DNA from 2 places in the Parageobacillus sp. VR-IP genome. Region 2 is predicted to be linked to the other one. Evidence: riboswitches for the same ligand, from Rfam matches in the RefSeq annotation. Region 2 holds a riboswitch; the other holds the start of a gene.
The links. Region 2 has a riboswitch for S-adenosylmethionine ahead of HT574_RS07880 (LLM class flavin-dependent oxidoreductase). Riboswitches for the same ligand answer to the same signal wherever they lie in the genome.
Positions count from the first base shown of each region.

Region 1: linked by a shared signal. The riboswitch ahead of HT574_RS01000 (bifunctional homocysteine S-methyltransferase/methylenetetrahydrofolate reductase) and the one ahead of HT574_RS07880 (LLM class flavin-dependent oxidoreductase) in region 2 are both predicted to bind S-adenosylmethionine.

Region 1 covers NZ_JABVYQ010000001.1:176,218-180,576, forward strand. The annotation lists gene metH (methionine synthase) at 1-1,055, opposite strand, end outside; gene HT574_RS01000 (bifunctional homocysteine S-methyltransferase/methylenetetrahydrofolate reductase) at 1,048-2,898, opposite strand; SAM riboswitch class I at 2,975-3,078, opposite strand; gene HT574_RS01005 (YajQ family cyclic di-GMP-binding protein) at 3,348-3,839, opposite strand; gene HT574_RS01010 (CvfB family protein) at 4,038-4,359, shown strand, end outside.
Region 2 covers NZ_JABVYQ010000002.1:486,914-491,272, forward strand. The annotation lists gene HT574_RS07875 (ATP-grasp domain-containing protein) at 1-63, opposite strand, end outside; gene HT574_RS07880 (LLM class flavin-dependent oxidoreductase) at 65-1,126, opposite strand; SAM riboswitch class I at 1,194-1,297, opposite strand; gene qoxD (cytochrome aa3 quinol oxidase subunit IV) at 1,423-1,722, opposite strand; gene qoxC (cytochrome aa3 quinol oxidase subunit III) at 1,724-2,338, opposite strand; gene qoxB (cytochrome aa3 quinol oxidase subunit I) at 2,342-4,288, opposite strand; gene qoxA (cytochrome aa3 quinol oxidase subunit II) at 4,312-4,359, opposite strand, start outside.

The DNA.
Region 1 (4,359 bases), on a different contig from region 2:
TTAAATTTGCGAGAACCGATCACGTTCGTCCGCTCGCCGACAAACAATGGCCGCATCGTTTCATCGTAAATAAGCGGATCGATGCCGGAAACGGCATGAATGGCAAAAGACTTCGGAATCGGCCGCGGCGGAATATCGCGGACCGCTTCGGCGATGGCGCGGATATGTTCCGGCGTCGTTCCGCAGCAGCCGCCGACGATGTTGATCCAGCCTTTTTCGGCGAAACGCTGAACTTTTTTCGCCAGCATTTCCGGCGTCTCATGGTAATGCCCTTCCTCATCGGGAAGACCGGCGTTTGGGTAGCAGCTGACCGCCGTATTGGCGAGGGAAGCGAGCGTGCGCAAATGGTCGGTCATAAACTCCGGGCCGGTCGCGCAGTTTAAACCGACGGCAAACGGTTTCATATGCTGAACGGAGATGAAAAACGACTCGATCGTCTGCCCGGCCAGCGTCGTGCCCATCGGTTCAATCGTGCCGGAAATCATGATCGGCACCCGTTTGCCGACCGCTTCAAACGCCTTGGAAATGCCGATAAAGCCGGCTTTAACGTTTAAGGTGTCCTGGCACGTTTCCAAAAGCAGCAAGTCGACGCCGCCAAGCAATAGCCCGCGCGCTTGTTCTTCATAGGCGGCGACTAATTGGTCAAACGTTACGCCACCCGTGACGGACAACGTTTTTGTCGTCGGTCCCATCGAACCGGCGACAAAGCGCGGCCAATCGGAAGTCGAGTAGGCGTCGGCGGCTTTGCGCGCAAGCTTAGCCGCTTCGATGTTTAATTCGAGCGCTAAATGGCCGAGCCGATATTCCTCTAACACGATGCTTGTTGCGCCAAACGTGTTCGTTTCAATAATATCCGCGCCCGCCTGCAAATACGCATCATGAATGTGTTTGATCACATGCGGGACGGTGAGCGTCAAATATTCGTTGCATCCTTCGTATTGCTCGCCGCCGAAATCGTCGGCCGAGAGCTTTGCGCTTTGAATCATCGTTCCCATTGCACCGTCAATGACGAGAATCTTTTTGGCAAGCTGTTGTTCGAGTGTTGCGTTAGCCATGGAGTACCTTCCTTTCTTGTGCGGCTTTTTCTTTTTCGTGAATATAGCGGACAAGTTCGGCTGTGATTTCATAGCGTAAAAACGGCGTAATGAGGTAGATGCCGTTAAATAAGTCAAAAGCGGCGTCAATGAGCGATTTGGCAATCGCGATCCCTTCGCGCGCCGCTTGCACTGGGTCGTTGGCGCATGCCGCCATGCGCGCGCGGATTTCTTCCGACAGCGTAATGCCCGGCACTTCATGGTGAAGAAAATCGGCGTTGCGCGCGCTCACAAGCGGCATAATGCCGATGTAAATCGGCGTTTCGAGATGTTTCGTCGCTTCGTACACTTCCTCGATTTGCCGTTCGGAATAAAGCGGCTGGGTAATAAAATAGTGGGCGCCGCATTGAATTTTTTTCTCCAGGCGCTCTACGGCCTTATCCAAATGGCGGACGTTCGGATTAAAGGCCGCGGCGATCGAAAAATTCGTTTTTTGTCCGAGCGGTTTTCCCGAATACGACAGCCCTTCGTTAAATTGGCGAATGAGCCGAATCAAGTCGAAAGACGATAAGTCGTAGACCGATGTCGCTCCAGGAAAATCGCCGATTTTCGATGGATCGCCGGTAATGGCGAGCACATCGGTGATACCGAGCGTATGCAAGCCCATCAGATGCGACTGCAGCCCGATCAAATTGCGGTCGCGGCAGGTGATATGAATAAGCGGACGGATGCCGAGCTGCTGTTTGACGATGGAGCCGAGCGCCATGTTGCTGATTCGTGGGGTAGCCAGCGAGTTGTCAGCCAGTGTCAGGGCATCAATGTTTGCCTCTTTCAGCGCTTTGGCGCCTTCTAAAAATTTGGCGATCCCTAATTTTTTTGGCGGATCGAGCTCGACGATCACCGAACGGCGCTCGCGGACGATGTCTTGCAGCGTCGGCACCGCGTTTGGTTCGTTTGATGATATGGAAACGGAAATATGGCGCTGTTTGACCGTTTTCGTTTGCACTGGCGTCCGATCGGTTAAGGCGTTTGCCATCGCTTCGATATGTTTCGGCGTCGTGCCGCAGCACCCGCCAATCAGGCGCACGCCTTGCTCACGGAAGGCAAGCGCTGTTTCTTTAAAATAATCCGTGTTTGTTTCATAGACAAGCCGTCCATCGCGATAATCCGGCAGGCTTGCGTTCGGATACGCGGAAAGAAACGCTCTGTTTGGCAGCGGCACTTCCTCCAGCGAGCGGATCATATGGTACGGGCCGAGACGGCAGTTTAGACCGACGACATCGGCTCCCAACTGTTCTAGGCGCGCCAATGCTTCGGCAAGAGGAGTGCCATCTTGCAAGACGCCGACTTCATGGAGGGAGACGTGCGCGATAATCGGCTTATCTGTTTCTTTGCGTGCGATCGCAAGCACTGTCTCTAATTCTTCTAAATCGTAATACGTTTCGAGCAACAAGCCGTCGACATCCTCATTTAACAGCACAAACAATTGCTCGCGAAACGTCCGCTTTACCTCTTCGATGGAAACGGCGCTTTTATTGATGCTGCGCAACCCTCCGATCGTTCCAAGCACGTAGGCTTTATTTCCCGCCGCCTGTTTGGCGAGCCTTACCGCCGCGCGGTTAATCGCCGGCACCTCGTCTTCGAGTCCATAGCGGGCGAGTTTGACGTAGTTGGCGCCATATGTATTCGTTTGAATGACCTCGGCGCCTGCGGCGATATATGCTTCATGAATATGAATGATGTCTTCCGGCTTCGATAAATTTAGTTCTTCAAAACATCGGTCGACGCCGTGCGAGTATAATAGCGTTCCCATCGCGCCATCGGCGATGAGGATGCGTTCTTTTAAGTCTTGCAAAAGTCCCACGCTCATTCCCCCGTTCTATGAAAATGGTAAAAGAAAAAAGCCTTCTATAAGAAGAAGACTTTTTATGTATCGTCTCTTCTTATCTTCCAGGCGTTTTCGCCTGTCTGGATTTAGCACCTTGGCTTCCGCCAGGTTGCTGAGGGTTCACTGGGCCAGTCCCTCCCCCTCTCTTGATAAGAAATTCGCTATGAAGTTGTAGCCAAACGTTTCAACGATATAGTTTTGATATTAATATATAATGTAAAGCATTTTCTGAAAATATTCAATATAATGGAATCGTTTTCAAGAAAATATCCCATCCTTACATGGAAAAAGCATTAGTACTTGATATTTAATGAAAACAGTGTCATTCACTATAGTGAACGTGAATGATTGGAATTTATAAATGTGGAAATAGAGGGGAAGAGCATAAAAAAATGTTACGGGCACTTAGTGCCGTAACATCTTTTTTATCGATAGTTGACAAATTGCACATCAATCGGCAGATCAGCTTCGCGAATTGCGGCGATGACCTTTTGCAAATCGTCTTTACTTTTGCCGCTGACGCGGATTTGATCATCCTGTACTTGGCTTTTCACTTTCAGGCCGGTGTTTTTAATGATCGTGTTGATTTTTTTCGCATTTTCCTTGTCGATGCCTTGCACGAGTTTGGCGCGCTGGCGCACCGTGCCGCCTGATGCTGGCTCAATTTTGCCGTATTGAATGTTTTTCGTCGGCACGCCTCGTCTAATGAGCTTGCCGATCAGCACGTCTTTAAGCTGTTCCAATTTAAATTCATCGTCAGAAATGAGAACGAGTTCGTCTTTTTCTAAGGAAATGTCGCTTTTGCTGCCTTTAAAGTCATAGCGGTTTTTAATTTCTTTCAGTGCGATGTTGATCGCATTGGTGACTTCGGATAAGTCGATTTTGGATACAATATCAAAGGAACTTTCTTTCGACATACACAACCTCCAGCACTTTTCGTTATTTAGTTTCATTATAGTAAAATGTGGCAAGGGACACAACAAGAAAAGGAGTGGGGGACCAAACACGGATAGCAGCGTTCTTGTGATGCAGGGAAAAACGACGTTTTGCGTGGAACTTTCAATTGGAGTGGGGAATAATAAGCGTGAAAATATAGACAAAAGGAAGAGGCTGCAATGAAACGATTAATTCCTGGAGAAATCATGACATTAACGGTAAAACGGGAAACGCCGTTTGGCTACGTTTTAACGAACGGCATGGAGGAAGTGCTGCTGCATAAAAGTGAAGCGAACGACATGCTTGCGGTGGGCGACGAGGCAACCGTATTTTTATATCATGACCACGACGGGCGGCTATGCGCCGCCATGAAAATGCCGAAAATCACGAACAACTGCTACGACTGGGTTGAAGTGGTGGACGTCGTTCCGAAATTGGGCGTTTTTGTCGATATTGGCATTTCCAAAGATTTGCTTGTGTCCATCGATGATTTGCCGCCGC
Region 2 (4,359 bases):
CAACCGCCGCGTTAAATGCACAGTCCATTCGCTATTTTCATGAATAATGTAAATTTTGCTCATCTTACTTTTCCCCTTTCGCCACAAACCGATTCCGGCGTTCCTCGACAAGCGGCATCACTTGTTTGGCAAACCGCTCCATTTCCTCTAGCTGAGGTGAAAACTGCAATATCAATAAATCGACCCCTGCATTTTCATATGCCAAAATGCGGTCAGCGATTTGTTTCGGTGTACCAATTAGATTTGGACGCAATCCCCTGTTCGATACAGAATAGTCTTGCAATTTCAATTGCAGTTCAAGCTGGGATTTGCTGACGAAATCATGATATCCTGCATAGCCGCTCGATAATTTAACGTCGGTAATGCGCTTTAATTCCGCCTGCGCCTCCTCCTCGCTGTCGCGGCAAATGACAAACGCCGCCATGCCAAACGAGCGAAACGGCTCTTTTCCTGCCTGTTCGCGGCGTTGTTTCATGTCGGCAACTTTGCGGGCGATTTCTTCTACTGTTCCGCCATGCATCACATATGCATCGCAATGCTCGACAATCGCTTGTTTTCCCCGTTCGCTCTCGCCGCCGGCGTATAAAATCGGATACGGCTTTTGCACCGGTTTCGGCGCTAAATGGGCTCCTTTTACTTCATAAAATTTTCCCCGGAAATGAAATACATCGTTCGTCCACATTCCTTTTAACACTTGAACGAATTCTTCCGTGCGATCATAGCGCTCATCATGTTCGGTAAAAATGCCGCCATATTGACGCGCTTCTTCCTCCCACCATGCCGATACAACGTTCAGTGTAAAGCGGCCGTTGCTAATGTGGTCAATATTGGCCGCCATTTTCGCCGTAACGGCCGGATTATGAAAACCGGGACGGACTGCCGTCATAATTTCCAATTTTTCTGTCACCGCCGCCAGTGCCGCCGCCGTCGACCATGCTTCCAGCGAATCCCTCTCCGGCCCTTTTATATCATTTAAATACAGCTCCGCGACTAATGTTGTGCTATATCCCCATTGCTCTCCTTTTTGCGCCACCGTTTTCGCATATTCAAACGTCGCCGGCATGTTTTCATCCTCAACGTTGCGCAGCCAGCCTCCGAAAATCGGCAGCCAAAATCCATATCTCATCTTTCTCCTCTCCTCCCCTAATAATAAAAATAAAAAACTTCTTCGATAAGAAGAAGTGGTGCGCTTCATCTTATCTTCCAGAACCAGCCTGCGCGAATCAGCGCTTTTCTGACCAATATCAGCGGCTGCCGGGCTTCATTGGGCCATTCCCTCTGCCGCTCTTGATACTATTTATTTTATTTTCTCCTTCTTTTCTTATCTGTTTTATCAGATTTATTTTATCCTACCATAATGTCATTTACAGCGTCAATATAAAAAACCCCGGCTCTTTCGCAGGGAAAGAGCCAGGGGTTTTATTACAGCACAAATGACATCGTCCAAACCGAACCAGCGACAACGACCACCGCGATAAAAAAGCTATATGCCATATTGATCGTTTGAATTTTGCCGCTGTCGCTTTCCGTCATATGCATAAACATAAATAGCTGCAAGCTTGCCTGAATGATAGCAAAAATGATGATGACGCCAATAATCGCTTTCGCCGTTAATCCCGAAGATAGCGCGACCCAAAGCGCAGCGAACGTCAGCACAAGCGAAAGAACAAAACCGACGACATGTTTCCAAGGAAATGATTCATGGTGATTGTTTGCACCCATCCTAGATCACCATCCCGGTCAAATAAACTAATGTAAAGATAAAAATCCATACAACGTCAAGAAAATGCCAATACAAGCTGACGATAAACACTTTTCTTGCCGTCCGCGGCGTAAATCCGCGCTGGAGCAGCTGAATGATAATTAAAATCATCCAGCCAATTCCAAGGCTGACGTGCGCCCCGTGCGTTCCGACAAGCACGAAAAAGCTAGAGAGAAACGCACTTGTTTGCATCGTCGCTCCTTCATGGACGTAATGAATAAATTCGCGAATTTCAAAGGTAATAAACCCTGCACCTAAAAGGAGCGTCACCAACAGCCATGTTAATAAACCGCTAAGGCGATTGCGGCGCATTTCAAAAATAGCCAGGCCGCACGTAAAACTGCTGGTTAATAGAAGCAACGTTTCAATTAAAACATCTTTTACCTCAAATAAGTCTTTCGCAGTCGGGCCGCTTCCCGTACGTTGGAATAAAACAAGATAGGTGGCGAACAAGGTCGCAAACAACGCGACCTCGGCGCCAAGGAAAATCCAAAATCCTAAAATATTTAAACGGCTTTCTTCCGTCCGATACTCGAGCGGCATTGTTTCATCATATCGGTGAGCTGCTTCTGCCATCCGTTACGCCCCCTTCCGTGCCAAACGCTCCGTGTGTTTAATTTCGTCCACGCTAATGTAATAGCCGTCATCATCGTCAAACGAACGGAGAATTAAACCGAGAATAATGAAGATCGCAGCAATAATCGCCAACGTAAACCATTTAAAGACAAGACCAAAGCCCGCGAAGAAAAATGCAATCGAAATCAAGAACGGGCGGCCTGAGTTGCTTGGCATATGAATCGGCTTTAATTGTCCTTCTTTTACTTCCAACCCGTTTCCGTTTTTCTTCATAACCCAATAAGCGTCCAAATCCGTTACTTCCGGAGTGATTGGGAAGTTATAGTGCGCTGGCGGTGAAGCAGTCGCCCACTCGAGCGTGCGACCGTCCCACGGATCTCCGGTCATGTCGCGCTCGCCGTAACGCGCGCTGTAATAAATGTTATAGCAAAGCACGATAAAGCCAATGCCCATCAGCGCCGCGCCAATCGTCGCCACAACGTTCAACGGCGTCCAGCCAAGTCCGGCCGAGTACGTGTACATGCGTCGCGTCATTCCCATTAATCCTAAGAAATACATCGGGAAGAAGCAAACATTAAACCCAATCATAAAGAGCCAGAACGTCCATTTTCCTAAACGTTCGTTTAATAGATGACCGAACATTTTCGGATACCAATAATGAAGCCCAGCAAAACAAGCAAACACCGTACCAGCAATTAATACATAATGGAAATGGGCAATTAAGAAATAACTATTATGGTATTGATAGTCCGCCGCTGCCATAGCGAGCATAACGCCAGTAACCCCGCCAATGACGAAGTTCGGGATAAACGCCAGCGTCCAAAGCATCGCTGTCGTAAAACGAATTTTTCCTTTGCGCAGCGTAAACAGCCAGTTAAATACTTTCACTCCAGTCGGAATCGCAATCGCCATCGTTGTAATCGAGAAAAACGAGTTCACCGCTGGACCGGCACCCATCGTAAAGAAGTGGTGCACCCAAACGATAAAGCTTAAAAAGGCGATACCAACGATCGAACCGACCATTGCTTTATAACCAAATAGACGTTTGCGGGAAAATGTGCTGACAATTTCCGAAAAAATCCCGAAAGATGGCAAAATGACAATATATACTTCCGGATGGCCCCAAATCCAGAACAAGTTTGCCCAAAGCATGGACATACCGCCGTTGGCCATCGTGAAAAATTGCGTGTCAAACAAACGGTCAAACGTCATTAACGCCAATGCGACCGTTAACACTGGAAACGCGAAAATAATGATGACACATGTAATTAAAACCGTCCATGTAAACATCGGCATGCGCATAAGCGTCATACCCGGCGCCCGCATTTTTAAAATCGTCACCAAAAAGTTAATTCCGGTCATCAACGTCCCAATTCCGGAAATTTGCAAGGCGACTGCATAATAGTTGTTGCCAACCCCTGGGCTAAATTCATTGCTAGCAAGTGGAAAATATGCCGTCCAGCCGGCATCCGGGGAGCCGCCGATGACAAACGAAATATTAAACAGCATCGCCCCGAAGAAAAAGAGCCAGAAGCTTAACGCATTTAAGTACGGATACGCGACATCACGCGCCCCGATTTGCAGCGGGACGACAACGTTCATTAATCCAATAATAAACGGCATCGCCATAAATAAAATCATAATCGTACCGTGCGTGGTAAAAATTTCGTTGTAATGTTGCGCATCGAGAAATTTCATATTTGGTGCCGTTAGCTGTGCTCGCATTAATAGCGCGTCTACACCGCCGCGGAACAACATTAATACAGCACAAATAATATACATGATCCCAATTTTTTTATGGTCTACCGTCGTTAACCATTCATCCCAAAGCCATTTCCATTTTTTAAAATACGTCAACACAAAAACAATACCAATAATGGTTAACACAATCGCAACATCCGCTGCATAAATAAGCGGTTCACCAGTGACAAAAAACTCGCTCCACTTCAATTACGGTTCCTCCTTTCCCGCCATTAATGTTCGTGGTGATCATTTTCCATGTTCCCATGGTGATCGCTATG